Regions from separate parts of the Alteromonas sp. Cnat3-28 genome, predicted to be linked through region 4. Evidence: predicted binding sites of a transcription regulator. Region 4 holds the regulator's gene; each other region holds the start of a gene.
What was found. The regulator LexA, encoded in region 4, represses DNA repair genes until DNA is damaged. The targets are predictions, from matches to a motif close to TACTGTATNNNNATACAGTA.
Positions count from the first base shown of each region.

Region 1: a site for LexA is predicted at 1,836-1,855, ahead of MHM87_RS02460 (YebG family protein). Genes of this name have one in related genera too.
Region 2: a site for LexA is predicted at 3,883-3,902, ahead of recN (DNA repair protein RecN). Genes of this name have one in related genera too.
Region 3: a site for LexA is predicted at 3,616-3,635, ahead of uvrD (DNA helicase II). Genes of this name have one in related genera too.

Region 1 is NZ_JAKREY010000002.1:60,510-65,373, forward strand. It holds gene MHM87_RS02440 (efflux RND transporter permease subunit) at 1-75, opposite strand, end outside; gene rplI (50S ribosomal protein L9) at 535-987, opposite strand; gene rpsR (30S ribosomal protein S18) at 1,014-1,241, opposite strand; gene rpsF (30S ribosomal protein S6) at 1,253-1,654, opposite strand; gene MHM87_RS02460 (YebG family protein) at 1,901-2,188, shown strand; gene MHM87_RS02465 (ABC transporter ATP-binding protein) at 2,411-3,214, shown strand; gene MHM87_RS02470 (ABC transporter permease) at 3,214-4,539, shown strand; gene MHM87_RS02475 (PAS domain-containing methyl-accepting chemotaxis protein) at 4,669-4,864, opposite strand, start outside.
Region 2 is NZ_JAKREY010000019.1:8,731-13,594, reverse strand. It holds gene MHM87_RS16285 (fatty acid cis/trans isomerase) at 1-1,907, shown strand, start outside; gene nadK (NAD(+) kinase) at 1,998-2,873, shown strand; gene dps (DNA starvation/stationary phase protection protein Dps) at 3,133-3,642, shown strand; gene recN (DNA repair protein RecN) at 3,943-4,864, shown strand, end outside.
Region 3 is NZ_JAKREY010000024.1:103-4,966, reverse strand. It holds gene MHM87_RS17805 (diguanylate cyclase) at 65-1,342, opposite strand; gene uvrD (DNA helicase II) at 1,385-3,556, opposite strand; gene cysE (serine O-acetyltransferase) at 4,020-4,826, shown strand.
Region 4 is NZ_JAKREY010000002.1:298,666-303,529, reverse strand. It holds gene MHM87_RS03485 (hypothetical protein) at 1-2,129, shown strand, start outside; gene lexA (transcriptional repressor LexA) at 2,242-2,868, shown strand; gene coxB (cytochrome c oxidase subunit II) at 3,451-4,614, shown strand; gene ctaD (cytochrome c oxidase subunit I) at 4,624-4,864, shown strand, end outside.

The DNA.
Region 1 (4,864 bases), 240 kb from region 4:
CCCTAAAAATACCAGCAGTGTTATTCCGATACCTACCCCAGTCGCGTTTTTTATTGCTTGCTTAGTGATGTCCATAATATGGCACTTATGCTTTTTATTGTTTGGTTTACTATAGGTCGCAGGAATGACAGAAAAAGTTTAAAGCCATGACACTAAGAATTTCAGCGATTATTAACATTTTGTTTAAATACCGTTTAAAAAACGTTATTTATCGCAGATGAGTGGACCTCAAAAATACGCCATTTGTCGGCGCTGGACATATTTGCTTACACCCATCGTTAATTAGGCGTCGCGACGTGGAGTGAGGGTAGGGATATTTTAAACTCGCCCTTCGGGAAGGTCTGGCAATCTTCACTCTGGGAATTTGAAAAGCAACGGCCATTCCTACATTCCCACGCTTTGCTAGGAAACTTACCAGCACCTTCTGGGTGGGCAATCATCTATGCGGATTGGTATTGTTCTTTAAGTATCGAACAAAAATTTAGAGCAAAAAAAAGCCGCTCTAGGAGCGGCTTTTTTCAAATACGTCAGCGATTACGCTTCAGCAATGATGATCACTTTGATTGAAGTGATAACGTCAGAGTGAAGTTGTAAGTCGATGTCATACTCACCAGTTTCACGAAGAGTACCAGTAGGTAGTTTAACTTCTGCTTTTTGTACTTCAACGCCAGCTGCAGTGATTGCATCAGCGATGTCACGAGTACCAACAGAGCCAAAAAGTTTACCTTCGTCACCAGCAGGAGCTGCGATTGTAACTTCAGCAAGCTCAGCAACTTTTTCAGCGCGTGCGTTAGCAGCAGCTAGTTGCTCAGCAATTTTCGCTTCAAGTTCAGCACGACGTGCTTCGAACTTTTCAACGTTGTCTTTAGTTGCAGGAACCGCTTTACCCTGTGGGAAAAGGAAGTTACGAGCGTAACCAGACTTAACAGTCACTTGGTCGCCCAGGCCGCCAAGGTTGGCGATTTTATCTAGTAGGATGATATTCATCTTAGCTAACCCTTATATTCGCCAAATTACTTGTGTGAATCAGTGTACGGAAGCAACGCAAGGAAACGTGCGCGCTTGATCGCAGAAGACAGCTGACGCTGATATTTTGCGCTTGTACCAGTAATACGGCTAGGGACAATTTTACCGCTCTCAGTGATGTAGTTCTTAAGAGTAGCGATATCTTTGTAATCAATCTCAGTCACACCTTCTGCAGTGAAACGGCAGAACTTACGACGTCTGAAAAAACGAGCCATGGGTGATCTCCTTAAGCGTTGTCTTCAGTGGTTTCAGTTTTCTTTTCCGCGCGATCTTGGCGAGGAGCAGAATCGTCACGACGCTCACGACGAGGCTCTTCTTTCATCATTGGAGAAGGCTCAGTCACAGCAGTCTTAGTGCGCATAACCATGTTACGTAGGATCACGTCGTTGAAACGGAAAGCATTTTCCAATTCATCAACAGCTTCTGCAGACGCTTCAGCATTGATTAGTACGTAGTGGGCTTTGTGCAGCTTTTCAATTGGGTAAGCCAGTTGACGACGGCCCCAATCTTCTAAACGATGAATCTGACCACCGTCTTGCTTTAGGATTGTGGTATAACGCTCGATCATACCAGGTACTTGTTCACTCTGATCAGGGTGAACCATAAATACGATTTCGTAATGACGCATTATAGCTCCTTACGGTTGTAGCCTCGACAGTACAGCCGACTGTATGGAGACAAGGAACGAATTGGGATGGCTGTAAGGGCGCGCATTATACGCAGCAGTTACTAATTGCACAAGCATTAATCACCTTTAGAACAATCATTTGCCCTTTCCCCAAACACTACGCTCAGACATTTAATCAAAATACTGTTTATTTATACAGTAAAATACTGTACAGTTTTTGTGTCTTTAACAAACAGGGGACCTACCATGGCCATTACCACACAGTATGTTGTTACGCACAAAGGGGTAGAAAAATTGGTAACTACCGACAAAAAAGAAGCCGATCAGTATGACAAAATGCTCGATGCAGCGGATAACCTTGCTGACTACATTTATGCGAAGGGCATTAAGCTAGACGATAGCGTAGTGGAAGAACTCACCATTATGCTGTCTAAAAACAAAGATAAAATCAGTAAGATTTTCAAAGGCGCTACCGCAGAAAGCGTATTAGAAGATGAAAGCGCAGAAGTGGTAAAGCTACAAGCTAACGGCTGATAATTTAGGCGCGCCTTTCTTTTGCGTCGTTATGATGAGCAATTAATAAGAGCAATTGCCGCTTTAGGCTGATGAGATCTGATAGCATAGCTATACGAAAAAATGTTATTTGATAACATTACCTCAACGCGGCAATGTGTTTTCTCTGGTTTTTAACTGGGTGAACAGACGTGTCGCTTTTGCTAATGTGAACATAAGACGTAAATACAGGTCGGGCTTAGCGTGAATACCATCAATAAAAACAATAGCACTCACTCCCAGCGCAATGCAGTAGTTGAAGGCCGCAGTGCAGTGACTGAAGAGCGCAACAAAGCGATTGAAGTTAGCAATTTACAGTTTTCGTACACCAAAGAAAGCCCCCCCATCATTGACATTAAAGCGTGGCAAGTTTCGCAAGGTGAGCACGTTTTTCTCTCAGGGCCTTCGGGTAGCGGAAAGAGCACATTGCTCAATTTGCTGTGCGGAACATTAACTCCAACTCAGGGCGACATCGCCTTATTAGCGCAGCCTTTCTCCGCATTATCGAACCGACAGCGGGACAAGTTTAGAGCACGCAATATCGGCGTTGTTTTTCAACAATTTAATCTTATTCCCTACCTTTCTGTGGCACAGAACATTAATGCGGCGGTGTATTTTGCAAGTACAAACGTCAGCAAGACAGCATCAGACGCAAAGCTTCGTCATTTACTGGACAAGCTACAGCTGCCTTCTCACGTGCTGCATGCGAAAGCTGACGCATTGAGTATTGGTCAGCAGCAGCGCGTTGCCATTGCCAGAGCACTGATTAACGACCCACAATTATTAATTGTCGATGAACCTACCTCTGCCCTAGATACCGATGCCAGAGATAGTTTTATGTCGCTGCTAAAAGACGTTGCAGGTGAAAGCACCATGATTTTTGTTAGTCACGATAAAGCCATGGAGAGTTATTTCGACCGCCACTGCAGCATGAGTGAATTAAACCCAAGTACAAACCACATAAAAACGCGAGGCGATGAGGCCACAAAAGCACAGGAGCGTGCGTAATGCTAAGTACCATTGCTATTGAAAGCTTAAAGCGCAGGAAAACAACGGCAATCCTCACACTTTTAAGCATTACCATCAGCATTAGTTTACTTTTGTGCGTGGACATTATTCGCACCCAAGTTAAAACCAGTTTTACGCGCACCGTTTCTGGTGTAGATCTTATTGTTGGCGCACCAAGTGGACAGCTTAATTTACTCCTGTCATCAGTGTTTAATATAGGCACTCCCACCAAAGGTATTGAATATAAAAGTATTGCGGCGCTTCAATCTAACAAGCAGGTATCGTGGCTTATCCCACTATCTTTGGGTGATACCCACAGAGGTTTTAGAGTAGTAGGTACGACCAACAGCTTTTTCGACCACTTTAAATACGGTGATATGCAATCACTTGAAATGGCAGCAGGCTCGACATTTACGCAGCCACTGTCTACCGTTATTGGCGCAGATATCGCCAAATCATTGGGGTACAAGGTAGGGGATAAGATTATTATTTCCCATGGTCTGGGTAGCGTATCGTTCAACAACCATGATGATCACCCTTTCACTATCTCAGGCATAGTTAAGAAAACCGGTACGCCCGTAGATAAAGCCGTATACGTTACCCTACAGGGACTTGAAGAAGCCCACACAGGACCTAAACATTCGCCCACCTCAATGTTAGGCCGTAAATCTGCTGACAAGGCGAACGAGCATGAGCATGAGCATGAGCATGAGCATGAGCATGACGAGCATACAAAAGAACATGCAGTTTACAATAGCGAAGCGTTTACGCCTGAGTCAGTATCCGTGGTGATGCTGGGGCTTAAACATCGGGTAACTGCACTGCAGCTTCAGTATCAAATTAATCAAAGTAAAAAAGAGCCGCTAATGGCTATTCTACCGGGCATGGCACTCGCAGAACTTTGGCAAATTATGGGAAATGTTGAATCGCTATTGCTTGGCCTTTCCGGTCTTATCGTCATCTGCGCGCTTATTGGGCTTGCGACTATGCTGCTAGCAACGATGAGGGAGCGTTATCAAGAAATCGCCGTTTTACGAACTATAGGCGCAGGACCGTTTACCTTACTGCTACTCATACAGATTGAAGCGATGCTGCTTACGATTGTGAGTGCCGCACTGAGTTTAGGCTTGGTAGCTGGGCTTATGAGCGCACTAAAACCTTGGTTAAGCAGTACCTATGGGTTGTTTTTAAGCAGCCCGCTGTTTGGACAAAGCAGTGTTATTATCATTTTACTGATACTGGGGTGCACATACTTGGTTTCACTATTCCCCGCTGTGGCGGCCTACAGACGCGGCCTACACGCGGGACTAAACGCGAACTCATAAATACCCAAGCCTACAGCGTTGTTTCGGGTTTTGTCAGCTTCTATTTAGCCCCACATCTGTGCGCAAATAGGCAATAGGTCTTTTAATGGAGCGAGCTTAAGCGAGCTGGAGTGAGTATTACTCTCCTACTCACTTATCTGTACTGAAACGCAATATTAGCTCGTGAACCTGATTAACCGTTGCGCGCAAATCGTGGCTTGCTGCAAGCGATGCTTCAGATGAACGCTGGGTTTCAGACGCGCCGTCAGCGACTTCTACTAACTGCTGGTTAATATGCTCTGCCACCGTGCTTTGTTCTTCTACCGCTGAAGACATCTCTACCGTG
Region 2 (4,864 bases), on a different contig from region 4:
ACACCGCTCATTTAGGTGACAATTTCGATATAAGCTTAAATCGACAAAACCAATGCCCAACAATAGATGAAATGGGCGGGTACATAGCAGGCCAGCCCCTGGGAGGCATGCCCTACGCACTGCCAGCCCTGTCGGATGCAGAGCACTCTACACTCATTCAGTGGTTAAACCATGGTGCGCCGTTACCTTTACCCAAAGCGCTCTCACAAGAACTGAATGAGAACATAACTGATTTGGAAGTATGGCTTAATGGGGATAGCAACAAGATGCAGCTTTCCGCACGCTATATTTACGAACACTTGTTTACGTCTCACCTCTATTTCGAAGATATTTCAGAAAAAGGTAAAACGCCTCAGTTTTTTAATCTAGTGCGCTCGCGTACACCACCCGGACAAGCGTTAGATATTATTGCTACTCGCAGACCCTTCGACGATCCGGAGGTCGAGCGCGTTTACTATCGTCTACAGCCAGTGCATTCAACTATTGTGAGTAAAACACATCAAGCGTACGCCATTAATAAAACACTGATGGATAAATGGCAATCGTGGTTTGTCGACGCAGAATTTTCTGTAGAAACATTGCCATCATACAAACCCCAAGTGGCGGCCAACCCATTAACGGCCTTTACCTTATTGCCAGTAGAAAGTCGTTATCGATTTATGCTTGAGCGCGCGCAAAACACCATTATGGGTTATATCAAAGGTCCCGTGTGCAGAGGACAAGTCGCGCTTAACGTCATTAACGATCGATTCTGGGTGTTCTTTGTCGACCCAGACATTGCAGCCTCTGAAAAAGTAAATGCTTTTTACGCTTCTCAAAAAGAAAACCTCCACCTTCCCGCTGAAAAAGATAGCTCAGCCCTTGCGGTAAACTGGGTTAAATACGCAAAGCGCCAAGGCGAATATATGCGTGCAAGAACCACCTTTTTGAACAATGAATTCAAAAATGAAGAGCATTTGAGTGTGTCGAGTATATGGGATGGCGACGGCGATAATACCAATGCCAGCTTAACCGTATTTCGTCATTTCGATAATGCCACAGTTGTTAAGGGGATGGTTGGCCAGCCCACTAAAACAGCATGGGTGATTGACTATGCCTTGTTAGAGCGCATTCACTATTTGCTTGTGGCTGGCTTTGATGTTTACGGCAATTATGGCCATCAGTTATTGACCCGTTTGTACATGGATTTCTTGCGCATGGAAGGTGAATCGAACTTCCTTAATCTGCTTCCTCCAACTACCCGCCATGACCTTCTCGACGATTGGTATCAAAACGCAAGCCCTGAACTTACCGATTATTTGGAAGGTGATATCAACAGTTTCGAACAACCTTCTGGCATAGCGTTCGAAACAGATAATCCTCAACAAGAACTTTATCAATTGTTATCGCAATACTTGGCTAAGGTTCAACCGAACGCCTCAACCTACAATAAACGTTTGCTATCAGCTGAACAGTTCGAAGCATTAGAGCGCTTAGATTCACTTCCTGCTCAACAAGCGACCTTGATGCCTGAAACTACCATGATTGTGATTCAAGACGACAAAAACCCAGACAACATTGATGTATTCACTGCCCTTAGAAATAGTGCGCATTACAATGTAAATAGCCTATTTGAAGAAGAGGAAAACCGGGAGCCTTCTAAAGATTCAATCACGCTAGTTCATGGTTTGTTGGGCAGTTACCCTGACGCATTCTGGTATATCAATGCCTCAGAAATAACGTCTTCGATTGAGAAGCTTAAATCTATTAAAAGCGAAGCCGATTACAAAGCCTTGCTCAACGATGTTGGCATGCGCCGAACCAACCCTAACTTTTGGGCGTTTAGTGATAAACTAATGCAATGGTCTAGCGAGCGCTATCCTATTGAAGGCGGTCTTCTCGACTATAATCGGTTAGAAGATCGCTAAACCTTGCGCTGTGTGCCGTTTAACGCTTTTCTTTTGCAAAAAACCTGTGCTAATGTCCAACCATTGGAAATGAAAGGACATTAGCATTCCATGCCCTATCAAACCGTTGCTTTAATTGGAAAACCTCAGCACGCTGCAACCCACGACAGCCTGAACATTCTTGCCGAATATTTATTGGCAAAAGGCTGTAAATTATTGGTTGAGGAAAGTATTGCTGAAGAACTTGAAACCGAAAACTTCAAAAGCTGTAACCTTGTCACTATTGGCAAAGAGGCTGACCTTGCCGTTGTGGTAGGCGGTGACGGCAGCATGCTTGGTGCAGCACGTGTGCTCGCTCGCTTTGACATTCACGTTGTCGGTGTAAACCGCGGAAATCTCGGCTTTTTAACTGATATCCACCCCGATGATATTGTTCAACAACTTGACCTTATCTTTAACGGTGAATGCGTAGTAGAAGAGCGCTTCTTACTAGAAGTAGAAGTTTATCGACACGAAAAGCTTAAAAGTAACAACTCTGCTGTAAACGAAGTGGTGCTTCACCACGGAAAAGTTGCCCATATGATGGAATTTGAAATTTACATCGATGAGCAATTTGTATTCAGTCAGCGCAGCGACGGATTAATAGTAGCCACACCTACAGGTTCAACGGCTTACTCTTTATCAGCGGGCGGCCCTATTATTATGCCCAAGCTAGATGCACTTACGTTGGTACCCATGTTTCCTCACACACTGAGCAGCCGTCCAATCGTTGTTGATGCTGACAGTCAGGTATCGATGAAAGTATCAAAGGTTAATAGTGACTCGCTACAAGTGAGTTGCGATAGCCATATTGTTCTGCCGGTGCTACCTGGCGATGAAATTCGAATAAACAAAAGCGTAGACAAACTCCATCTTGTTCACCCTAAGGGCTACAGCTACTTCAATGTACTTCGTAAAAAGTTAGGTTGGGGTAGTAAGCTTTACTAACCTCCCTGCTCCATTTAGTTGATTCCATGTGCATTTATTACATAAGCCTGTAGCATTTTCTTGATTGCTACAGGCTTGAAAAATAAAGATTTTTTAATCTTCTCTAATTTCCTTAACGAAAACCAAGACTTATAGAAATATAAGTTTTCGGCATACCTGTTGCACCTATTACAACAAGTCGTCAGCACAAGGTCTTTGTTATTTGGCCTAAATGATGTTTCGCATCCCGCTGACTTATTTGCATTCAATAGGAGATATCATGAGTAACACCAATATCAAATTTACAGCCCCTGGAATGGATAATGATGCAGCTGCCAAAACAATCAAGGTATTGGATCAGCGATTGGTTGCACTATTAGATTTACAGTTAACGTTGAAGCACATTCATTGGAATGTAGTAGGACCAAATTTTATCGGTGTGCATGAAATGTTGGACCCGCAGGTAGATGCGGTACGCGAAATGACCGACACAATTGCAGAGCGAATTGCTACATTAGGTGGCGTACCGAAAGGTACACCAAAAGCCATTGTTGAAGGCCGCAGCTGGAACGATTATGAATTGGGTAAAGGTTTAGTACTTGACCACCTTAAGGCGCTGGATGCCGTATATGACGGTGTAAATGGTGACCATAGAAAAGCGTTAGAGCTTTTAGGTGAAATTGACCCAGTATCGGAAGATATGATCACCGGCCAACTTGCAGATTTAGAACAGTTCCAGTGGTTTGTGCGCGCGCACATTGAGTCTGGCAGCGGTGAACTACAGCAATAGAATACATTCACTGTGTTTGCAGATTGTGATTCGAACTATCTGCAATAGATTAAAGTTGTAATGTTAAGGAGAGCTTCGGCTCTCCTTTTTAAGTTTTCCCTTCGCGGCGAATCCGAATTATCGGTTATTCATAACCCACCCTTAAAAGATCGAACCTATACAATTGATTTTACGAATATTATTATCGACGCCGGTTGTTTTTAAATAAATTTTTTGCGACTTAACTTTACACAACACAAATACTGTATATATTATCAGTTACTGTATATATCATCATGTTCAACTTATTCGAGTGTGGTTATGTTAGCGCATCTTTCTATTTCAAATTTTGCTGTTGTAAAACAATTATCGGTTCAACTGGAAAACGGGTTGACTGCTATAACCGGTGAAACCGGTGCAGGTAAATCCATCGCCATTGATGCTTTAAGTTTGTGCTTAGGCGAGCGCGCTGATGCCAATGCGGTGCGAAAAGGCAGCGCAAAAGCGGAGATCATTGCTCACTTTTCTCTAAACGGCAATGTATTAGCTAAAGCCTTCCTCGATGAACATGAGCTCACCTCAGATGAAGATGAGAATAGCTGCTTTATTCGCAGAGTTATTTCAAAGGAAGGCCGTTCAAAAGCTTTTATCAACGGTATTCCCGCCTCACTTCAGCAGTTAAAAGGCTTAGGCCAGTTTTTGTTGGCCATTCACGGTCAAAATACTCACCTACAGTTGCTGAAAGAAGACCATCAAAGGGAATTCGTCGATGGTTACGCTAAGCACAACGACATATTAGTGCAGGTTAGAGAAACCTACTCTCTTTGGCGTGATAAGCAGCGCACGTTAAAGGCGCTTCAAGAACAAGCCCAGCAGCGCGAAGACAGAATTCAGCTGTTAACTTATCAGGTTCAAGAACTTGATGAATTCGCCATTGAAGAGGGTGAATTTGAAGAGTTAGAAATAGAGCACAAACGCCTGAGTAACGGGCAAAGCCTTTTAGAGCAAGCACAGACTAGCGTATACAATTTATATGAAAGCGATGAAGGCAACGCACTGTCAGTTATACAAAGCAGTATTGAACGTTTAGGCGAATTAGAGGCGCACGACGCTAGTTTAACGCCAATCATTGCAATGCTTAATGATGCAGCAATTCAAGTAGAAGAAGCGGCAGGAGAGCTACGTAGCTACTGCGATCACTTAGAGATCGATCCACTTCGCTTACAGCAAGTTGAGGCGCGCT
Region 3 (4,864 bases), on a different contig from region 4:
GGCTTTTGCGCACAAGTCATTTTTAAGCGTCGGACAGCTAAGCGGCAATGGATTGAGTGACAAGCTAAAGCAGTGAAGCTTGCTCTTGCTGAGGAACATCTGGTGGTTCGCACTTCACTTGGTTGCGCCCACTATTTTTGGCGGCATAAAGCTGCTTGTCGGCAAGGCTTAGTAGCTTATCTACGCGCTGAGTGTGGGCGCCACTTACCCCAATACTGCAGGTCACTTTAATGTCGCTTTTAGGCAACTGAATAATTTCCGCTTCCACCACTTTTCTGAAGTCGTCTAAACGCTCACAGGCTTCTTTTAGTGGTGTTGATGGCATGTATATACAAAACTCTTCACCACCAAAGCGGGAGATAATTTCGTCTGGAAAATAAAACTCAATAAGGGCCGCCATGGCTTTTAGCACAATGTCACCTGCGTCATGGCCATGGGTATCGTTTATCGATTTGAAAAAGTCTAGGTCAATAAGGGCGAGAGCGTGATCCTCAGACAGGTTTTGGTGTTGCACAGTAACCATGTAGAAGAAGTGGCGCCTGTTAGGCAAACCTGTTAAATAGTCGGTGTTGGCCACACGGCGAATTTCTTCAACGCTCTCTATATATTCTACGTTCTGCATCACGCGACACAAGAACTCTTCATGACAGTAGGGAACTCGCAAGAAGTCATTTGCACCACTCTTAATAAAGTGCGCAGACATTAACATGCCTTTGCCTCCAGCAACGCCCATAATTGCCAGCTGCTCTTTCGAAAAGGCTTTTCTTAAACTGGCGACAAAGTGCGTGCCTGTCATATCAGGTAACGTGTTGTCAGTGATAACAAGACGTACGTTTTTGTGTTCAGACAAGCATTGCATAGCGTCTGTAGCCGTTAGGCATTCAAACGCAATAAAATTGTGGCGCTGAAGTAATGAAACGGTTTTTGAGCGCAACACCCGATTAGTGCTTACCACGACGACGCCGGTAGACTTGTTTTTTTCTAATCGGCTATTAAGACGATTGAGGTAGTCGTAGTTCTGCGAATTTTCTTTGGGAATGTAATCAACAACGTCACGCTCTAGGACTTTATCGCGAATAGCGCTATCTAAACTTTCTGTTGTAGCAATGGTGGGAATGAAAGACTCAACCGTAAAGTCGATGGCTTCGCCCTTTGGTGCATCGGGAAGCGAGTATGCAACAATAGCAGACAGAAAGGTTTCCGGCATATTTTGCGAAAACCGTGCTTTGCCTTCAGTCAGCGACGTTGCGCCAACGGGGGTAAGACCTGCCCGGCGTACTAATTTCGCTATAAGTTCAAGGTTGCCTTCACCATTTTCGATGATCAGCACGTATTGCTGCATACATTTCAACTTAGGTTTAGGCTACCTTGCCTATTAATAATGTTACGCTTTCTCCAGCTTTGCGTAAGCAAGTACCAGCCATTTGCTGCCAAATTCGTCGAAGTTTACTTGAACTCGACCGTGCTCACCACTCCCTTCGTAGTTAAGTACGATCCCTTCGCCAAATTTACGGTGTACAACTCGCTCACCTAAACTAAAGCCTGTTTCTTCAAAACTGGCGTGCGACGTTGCTTGGCTAAAGCGGTTGTGCACGGGCCGCGAAATAGTCGATTTTAGCCTTACTTCTTCAACGCAGTCTGCTGGCATTTCGCGAATAAATCGAGAAGCAGTATGATACTTATCTTGGCCATAGAGTCGACGACTTTCTGCATAAGTGATATACAACTTTTGCATTGCCCTGGTCATACCAACATAGCAAAGTCTGCGTTCCTCTTCCATTCGACCTGGCTCGTCGTTGGTCATTTGGCTAGGGAACATGCCTTCTTCTACACCTGCTAAGAATACCAGTGGAAATTCAAGGCCTTTAGCAGTGTGAATGGTCATCATCTGCACGGCATCCTGGTCTTTATCCGCCTGGGTTTCACCTGCTTCCAGCGACGCATGAGCTAGAAAGGCTGCCAGAGGCGACATTTCTTCGGCTTCTTCAGGCACGATAAATGTTTTACATGCAGTAACCAATTCTTCTAAGTTTTCTAGACGTGCTTGGGCCTTTTCTCCGCGCTCTGCTTGGTACATGGCGTACAAACCAGACTGGCGAATGGCTTTATCGGCTTGTTGGTCAAGGGGCTCATCTAACGTTGATTGCTCTAGCTCAGTAATGAGCAACACAAAGCTTTGCATAGCGTTTAGCGCGCGGCCTTTAAAGCCACCTTCATTAATGAGCAACTGACACGCCTGCCACATTGAACAGTTGTGCATTCGCGCGGTGTCGCGCACTTGCGATAAGGTTTTCTCACCAATACCGCGACTTGGGGTGTTTACTACACGCTCGAAAGCTGCATCGTCGTGCGGGTGGCTTACCATGCGCATATAGCCAAGGGCGTCTTTAATTTCTTGGCGTTCGAAGAAGCGCAGACCGCCGTATATGCGATACGCCAGCCCTTCGTGTAGCAAGGCTTCTTCCAGTACTCGAGACTGGGCGTTGTTTCGATAAAGAATGGCGGTATCAGTAAGGGCGTTGCCTTGATTAAGCCAATCTTTGATTTTCGAAACAATAAAGCGCGCTTCATCTAGCTCGTTGAAACCCGCATATACAGAAATCAGCTCGCCTTGCGCGTCTTCCGTCCAAAGCTCTTTCCCTAAACGGCCCGTATTGTTGTCGATAACCGTGTTCGCCGCTTTAAGAATGTTTCCTGTAGAGCGGTAATTCTGCTCAAGGCGAATAGTAGTAGGCTCGTTGAAGTCTTTCAGGAAGTGCTGAATATTATCTACGTTTGCGCCGCGCCAGCCGTAAATAGACTGATCGTCGTCGCCAACAATCATAATGTTATTATTACCACCACTACACAGCATACGAAGCCATGCATATTGGATATTGTTGGTATCTTGGAATTCGTCTACCAACACTGCACGGAAACGACGTTGATAGTGGGCTAATACTTCTGGGTTTTTAGCCCATAATTCATGTGCGCGTAGCAACAGTTCAGCAAAATCTACCAAGCCTGAACGGTCACAAGCGTCTTGATATGCCGCATAGACTTCGCGCATGGTCTTTTGAATATGATCGCCGTGGGTTTCAATGTGCTGAGGGCGCAAGCCTTCGTCTTTGTTGCCATTTATGTACCACTGAATTTGACGAGGCGCCCAATGCTTTTCGTCCAGGTTCATGGCCTTCAGAATGCGGCGAATAAGTCGATATTGATCGTCCGAATCAATTATCTGAAAATTCTCAGGCAAGTTGGCTTCTGCATGGTGCGCTCGTAGTAAGCGATGCGCAAGCCCGTGGAAGGTACCAATCCACATATTGTGCAGGCTGCGACCCATCAACGACTCTATTCGGCCGCGCATTTCTTTGGCTGCTTTATTGGTAAAGGTTACTGCCAAAATAGAAAAAGGGGCGATGTTTTCGACTTCCATTAACCACGCAATGCGATGCACTAATACGCGGGTTTTACCACTGCCCGCGCCAGCCAAAACTAGGGCGTTAGATAGTGGGGCTGCTACTGCTTCACGCTGTTTGTCGTTTAGCTCGTCTAGCAGTCGAGATACATCCATAGTGTGGTACCTGTTAGTTAATAGTGTTATACATTCAGCAGCGCGCTATTATGCCACCTGCCTGTTGATTTATACAGTCCAGTTTTTCCCAATGAAGATAAACTTCAACGGCATTATACGTTCGTGTGCAATCATGATTTTAAGTATTATTTAATGAAAGATACGAGCGCTCTGAACGTTCTATTAAGTTAATGGAAGCACTCGGTTAGACGCAGCGAGAGAGCAGAGTGCTTTAACGATGTATACATGTACGATACGGTTATTAGCTATAACGAATTAATTCGATAAATTGATCGAATTATGCGCTTGGTCGGTATCACATCGGTATTGCATCACATCAAACTCAGGTAAACTTTTACGCGTTCCCTTTTGTCAGCATAGATATGCCCAGCAAGGAACAAGTTTAGATTGCTTACCCAATTTTCTGATAGAACACAGCATTTTTATATAACGGGACATGCTCATGACCGCACTTACAACGCCCATCGATTTTTGGTCTACGCTGAAACAAGAAGCGCAAGTTGTTGCTGAAAAAGAGCCTTTGCTGTCTAGCTATGTGCATGCCAGTGTTCTTGCACATCACAACTTTGAATCGTCGCTAAGCTTTATTCTGTCGAACAAAATGGCAGACGACGTCATGCCTGCGCTCGCCATTCGTGAAGTTTTCGATGAAGCTTACTTACTTGAGCCTGGCATCAGCGAAGCGGCAATTGCTGACATTCTAGCGATTAAGGCGCGGGATGCGGCGGTCAACGATTACCTCACCCCCTTACTTCACTTCAAAGGTTTCCATGCTGTGCAAGTACACCGCATGGCGCATTACCTTTGGGTTCATGGGCGTCATCAGCTTGCTTTATTCTTACAAAGCCGCAACTCTGCAAGCTTTGGTGTAGATATCCACCCTGCTGCGCGTATTGGTAAAGGCGTCATGTTTGACCACGCAACTGGCATTGTAGTGGGCGAAACTGCAGTGGTTGAAGACAACGTATCTATTTTGCAGAGCGTTACATTAGGTGGTACCGGTAATGAGTCGGGCGACCGTCACCCTAAAATTCGCCAAGGCGTGTTAATTGGCGCTGGCGCCAAGATCCTTGGAAATATTGAGATAGGTGAAGGCTCAAAAGTAGGCGCAGGTAGCGTTGTACTTAATAGTGTTCCCGCTCACGTTACTGTAGTGGGTGTTCCAGCTAAAGTGGTTGGGAGACCGGTTTGTCAAAGCCCATGTGAATCCATGCGCCAAAACGTACTAGAAGATAACTCCCACGTATAAAATTGGGGTCAGTGTCTGAGGGATCCCCACGAATTTAA
Region 4 (4,864 bases):
GTGCTTCGTTAAATGCGGAAGGTCTGATGACCTGGAATGTACCTGCGAATCAACTTTTCAACGCTCAAACTTATATGTTTAGTTTCGCTAGCTTAGACGGAACTGAATCCCAACAAACGCTCGAAATCACTTCTTATGCGGACAAGGCCCCGGCTTATGCTCGTACTACTGTGATGACACCAATTTATAATCATGGCTTTGCTATTGCTTCGACCAATGGTGCAAGTGAACTTATCACGGTAAATGCTCGCAACGTGGGCGCATTTTCGCTAGAAGGCAATACGCTTAAAAATACCTATGTGTATCCGTATAAACTGCCAACTAAAGGCGAAATTAGAAGCGTGCATACCCAAGATGTTGATGGTGACAATAATGATGAAATCTACCTTCTTACTCAACAGGGATTGTCTGTAATAAAAGACCGCGAAAGTAATGCAGAAGCGGTGTTTATTATTGAAGATAGTATTATTTCTGGCTTATTTTACGACATCAATGGTGACGGAGTTGATGAAGTTGCTTATTTATATGGGAGCGAATATTACAATGCGACTTCTATTGCCATTGTAGATGTTCGCACAGGTGAGCAGTTGCAACAGTACGATATTGACGGCGTCAATAACCTTGCTTTTGGTAACGTAGATGATGACGCATCGATAGAAATGGTAACGAACAATGGTTATGTATTTGATATCGAAAGCGGTGCCAACCAATGGCTATACGGTAGCGGGTTCAGCGACGCATTTGTTGTGCTGGGTGATATGAATAACGATGGTGTAGATGAAATCATCGGTGCCGATAGTTGGAATGATATCTCAATCTACTCAGCAGTATCGAAAAGCAGTTTGGCAACGGCGGAACATGGTGACATTTGTGATATCGCCTATAGTAAAGAAAGCCCAGCTACAGAAGGAATAGTGGTTGTCTCCGAGTGTCAGTGGGGACAAGTTAGAGGTTTTGCATTAGAAGCGGGACAAATCTCTGAGCAGTGGGCTCTTAACCACAACACTTACAGTGGCATGTCACTTCTCATTGACGATTTAGACAATGACAATGTGGACGACATTATTTGGACTGGTGAGAATCAAATTTTAGTAGCGCAACAAGATGCCAACGGTGAATATGCCTTGTCAGATATAAAAGGTGCGCCGCGCGCGAGTAGATATCATGCCGCGGGTTGGGCACCTTATGGCGATAATGATGAAAGAGCCGTCTTTGTTAGCGATACAAGTAGTTACGAATCATCTATTCAGATTTTATCGGTAGATAAAGAGGATAACTTTGCGATAAGTGCTGAGGTTGGCGAAGATGTCTATAACTATAGCAAACCGGTCGTTACAGACTACAACAATGACGGTGTGGGTGAGTTACTAATAGGGGCACTGGATTATAGTTCGTCGTTTAATGTCGTGAGACTTACAGATAATGCTATTCAGTGGACACTGAACAATAATCAGAATAGTGAAATTTCGTTTATTGAAGCCATTGACGTAAATAACGATAGTTACGCCGATGCAGTTATTATTGAGAACAATCGACTTAAAGCGTTTGATATCGAGAATCAGGTGCTTATCGACTCAATCATTAACGATTTTTCAATTAATGCGCTTGCTGCCTCTGAAAAAGACGGTGTGCATTATTTTGCTGTTGGGGGCTATAGTTCGCTTAAGCTCTATAAAATGCAGGATGGTGAATTTGTTGGATTGAATGAATTGGAAACCAATTGTGACCAATTGCTCACGGTAAATTTTGATAGTGATAGCGAACTTGAATTTGCGTGTTTAAATAGAAACTACAACACCATCAATGTTTATGACGTGGCGAGCGATGCATTAGAACTCAAAGACGCTATAGCACCGTCATTCTACCCTCAGTATATAGCGGCTGTTCCAACGACGTCGTCTAATCAGTCGATTCTCGCTATCTACCAGCCTAACGAGAATGACTATTCGTACAATTATTATGACAGCATCGCATATCGCGTGGTTGAGGTTGATAATAAAGGCAATGTGGTGTGGCAAAGCCCTGGACTTGGGCTCGATAATGTTGAAGGCATGCGCACACGTCAAAATAGTGATGGGGAGCTGGAGTTACAAATTAGTAACCCGAACATGGCTCTTCTCGTAAAATAAGAGGAAAGCACTTGTCGTAGGCTATTGCAGATCGCAAAAGACGCGGCAAGTGCTTGTTATTTAGTTTTAGGTGTATATACTTACAGGAACTGTATGAACAGACAGGTCTTTTATGCGCCCACTCACAGCTCGACAAACCGAAGTTTTAGAACTTATTAAAACAACCATGTTAGAAACGGGAATGCCGCCTACTCGTGCGGAAATAGCCCGTCAGCTTGGCTTTCGTTCTGCTAATGCAGCAGAGGAACATTTGAAAGCATTGGCGCGTAAAGGCGTGATTGAAATTTTGCCTGGTACGTCTCGTGGCATTAAGCTCAATATCCCTCTTGATAACGACGCACAAGAAGAAGAAGGCCTACCGTTAATTGGGCGTGTTGCAGCCGGTGAGCCGATCTTGGCGCAAGAGCATGTTGAATCGCACTACAAAGTCGATCCTGCACTGTTTCAACCCCATGCCGACTTTTTGCTACGCGTTAACGGTATGAGCATGAAAGACATTGGTATTTTAGACGGTGATCTTCTCGCTGTTCATCGCACCACTGATGTACACAACGGTCAGGTGGTTGTGGCGCGTGTAGATGAAGACGTCACCGTAAAGCGTCTAGAGAAACGCGGGCGTGAAGTATTGCTTCATGCTGAGAATGATGAGTTTGCACCAATAAAAGTTGATTTGGCGACTGAACATTTTGCGATAGAAGGCATTGCGGTGGGTGTGATCAGAAACGCTGACTGGATGTAGTATTTTAGCTTGTTTGTATAAAAGCGGCGCGTTAGCCGCTTTTTTTATGTCTTTTGTTCCTGTTTTTTTCTTCAATCTGCCAACTTAGGTTTTATCCTGCCCAGCAAACCTGTTGGTTTTCTGCGCGCTTATTTTTATCATTACTCACGTTATTCTTTCTATGAATGCTTCAAGTATTTTCCATTTTTTATTTTGAATTTTGTTTGAAATCGACATTGAGTAATCGATTACTTATTGATTTCTTAACTAGTTAGTCGAGCATTTACTTTAACCCCGTGTTCAAAATGCCTGTTTGATTCCAAGGGCATCTCACAGCAATGGCTTTCTCTTTTTGCACGTGAAATCCCCCGCGACCATTTTAGTAAATGATTAAAAATTAACCACTTCGTTAAATTTTTAATAGAAAAGACTAGACGGCACGACATTATTGCGCAATTCTTATACAGAGATTAACAAAATAATAACAATGGCTCTAAATTTGTTTTACAAGTTGAGGTTATGGGTCAATCGTTCGCAAACCATTTGGTAGGGCATCGCGCAAATTAATCAGCGTCTTTGACCACGCCATTACGGAGGTGCTGAGTGAAACAACTAACGACCGTTTTCGCAAAATGGTGTTCTAGTATACCAATTTTGCTTTTTTCCCCTTTGCTTTTTGCGCAAGAAGCAAGCGAAGAAGCCTCTTCGCTTAACTTAAGACGCGGTGCTACCGACATCAGTGGGCAGGTATACGACCTCCATATGTTGATGTTCTTCATTTGTGTAGGTATCGCGGTTGTAGTTTTTGGCGTGATGTTCGCCTCAATGTATCTACATAGAAAGTCCCGTGGCGCCAAGCCAGCTAATTTTCACGAAAACGTGAAGGTTGAAATTGCTTGGACCGTTATTCCTTTCCTTATTCTTATCTTCATGGCGGTACCCGCAGCGAATACTCTAATTGCTATGGAAGACACGTCTGAGCCTGACATGACGGTGTTAGTAACAGGCTCTCAATGGAAATGGCATTACAAGTACATGGATAGCGATGTAGAGTTTTATTCTTTACTCGCCACTCAGCGCGAGCAAATAGAGAACAAATTCCAGAAAACAGATAACTACCTGCTTGAAGTTGACCGCCCTCTGGTTATTCCCACAGGTAAAAAAGTACGTTTTCTTATTACCTCTGATGACGTTATTCATTCTTGGTGGGTTCCTGACTTTGCCGTGAAAAAAGATGCCAACCCCGGCTTTATCAATGAATCTTGGGCCAAGGTTAATGAGCCAGGGATCTACCGTGGGCAATGCGCTGAGTTATGTGGAAAAGACCACGGTTACATGCCCGTTGTGGTTATCGCGAAAGAGCCTGCCGAATTTGACAAGTGGATGAACGAGCAAGAAGAAATTGTTCGCAAAGCAAAAGAAGAAGAACAGCGTTTGCTTTCTATGAATATGTCTATGGATGAACTGATGAAAGAGGGCGAGCGAGTATACAACGCAACGTGCGCTGCTTGCCATATGCCAAATGGTGAAGGTTTACCTGGCGTGTTCCCGGCATTAAAAGGCAGCAAGATGGCACTAGAAGATCAGCAAGGTCACATTGACATCGTGCTGCATGGAAAGTCAGGAACGGCCATGCAAGCGTTTGGAAAAATGCTAAGTCTTAAGGAAATTGCCGCCGTAGTCACTTACGAGCGAAATGCCTGGGGCAATAAAACTGGCGATATGGTTCAAGCCAAAGATGTCAACGCAGTGGCAAACGGAAACTAGGAGCAGACAATGAGCAAAGCAACTGAAGTTATTTCGCCAGATACCTCTGCGCCTCATGACGGTCACCTACATGATGACCATGAACACCACGATCATATTCCTAAAGGGATAACGCGTTGGTTGTTTACCACTAACCATAAAGACATAGGCACACTTTACCTGTGGTTTGCCTTTATTATGTTTTTAGTTGGTGGTGCGATGGCCATGGTGATCCGCGCTGAACTATTCCAACCCGGTCTACAAATTGTAG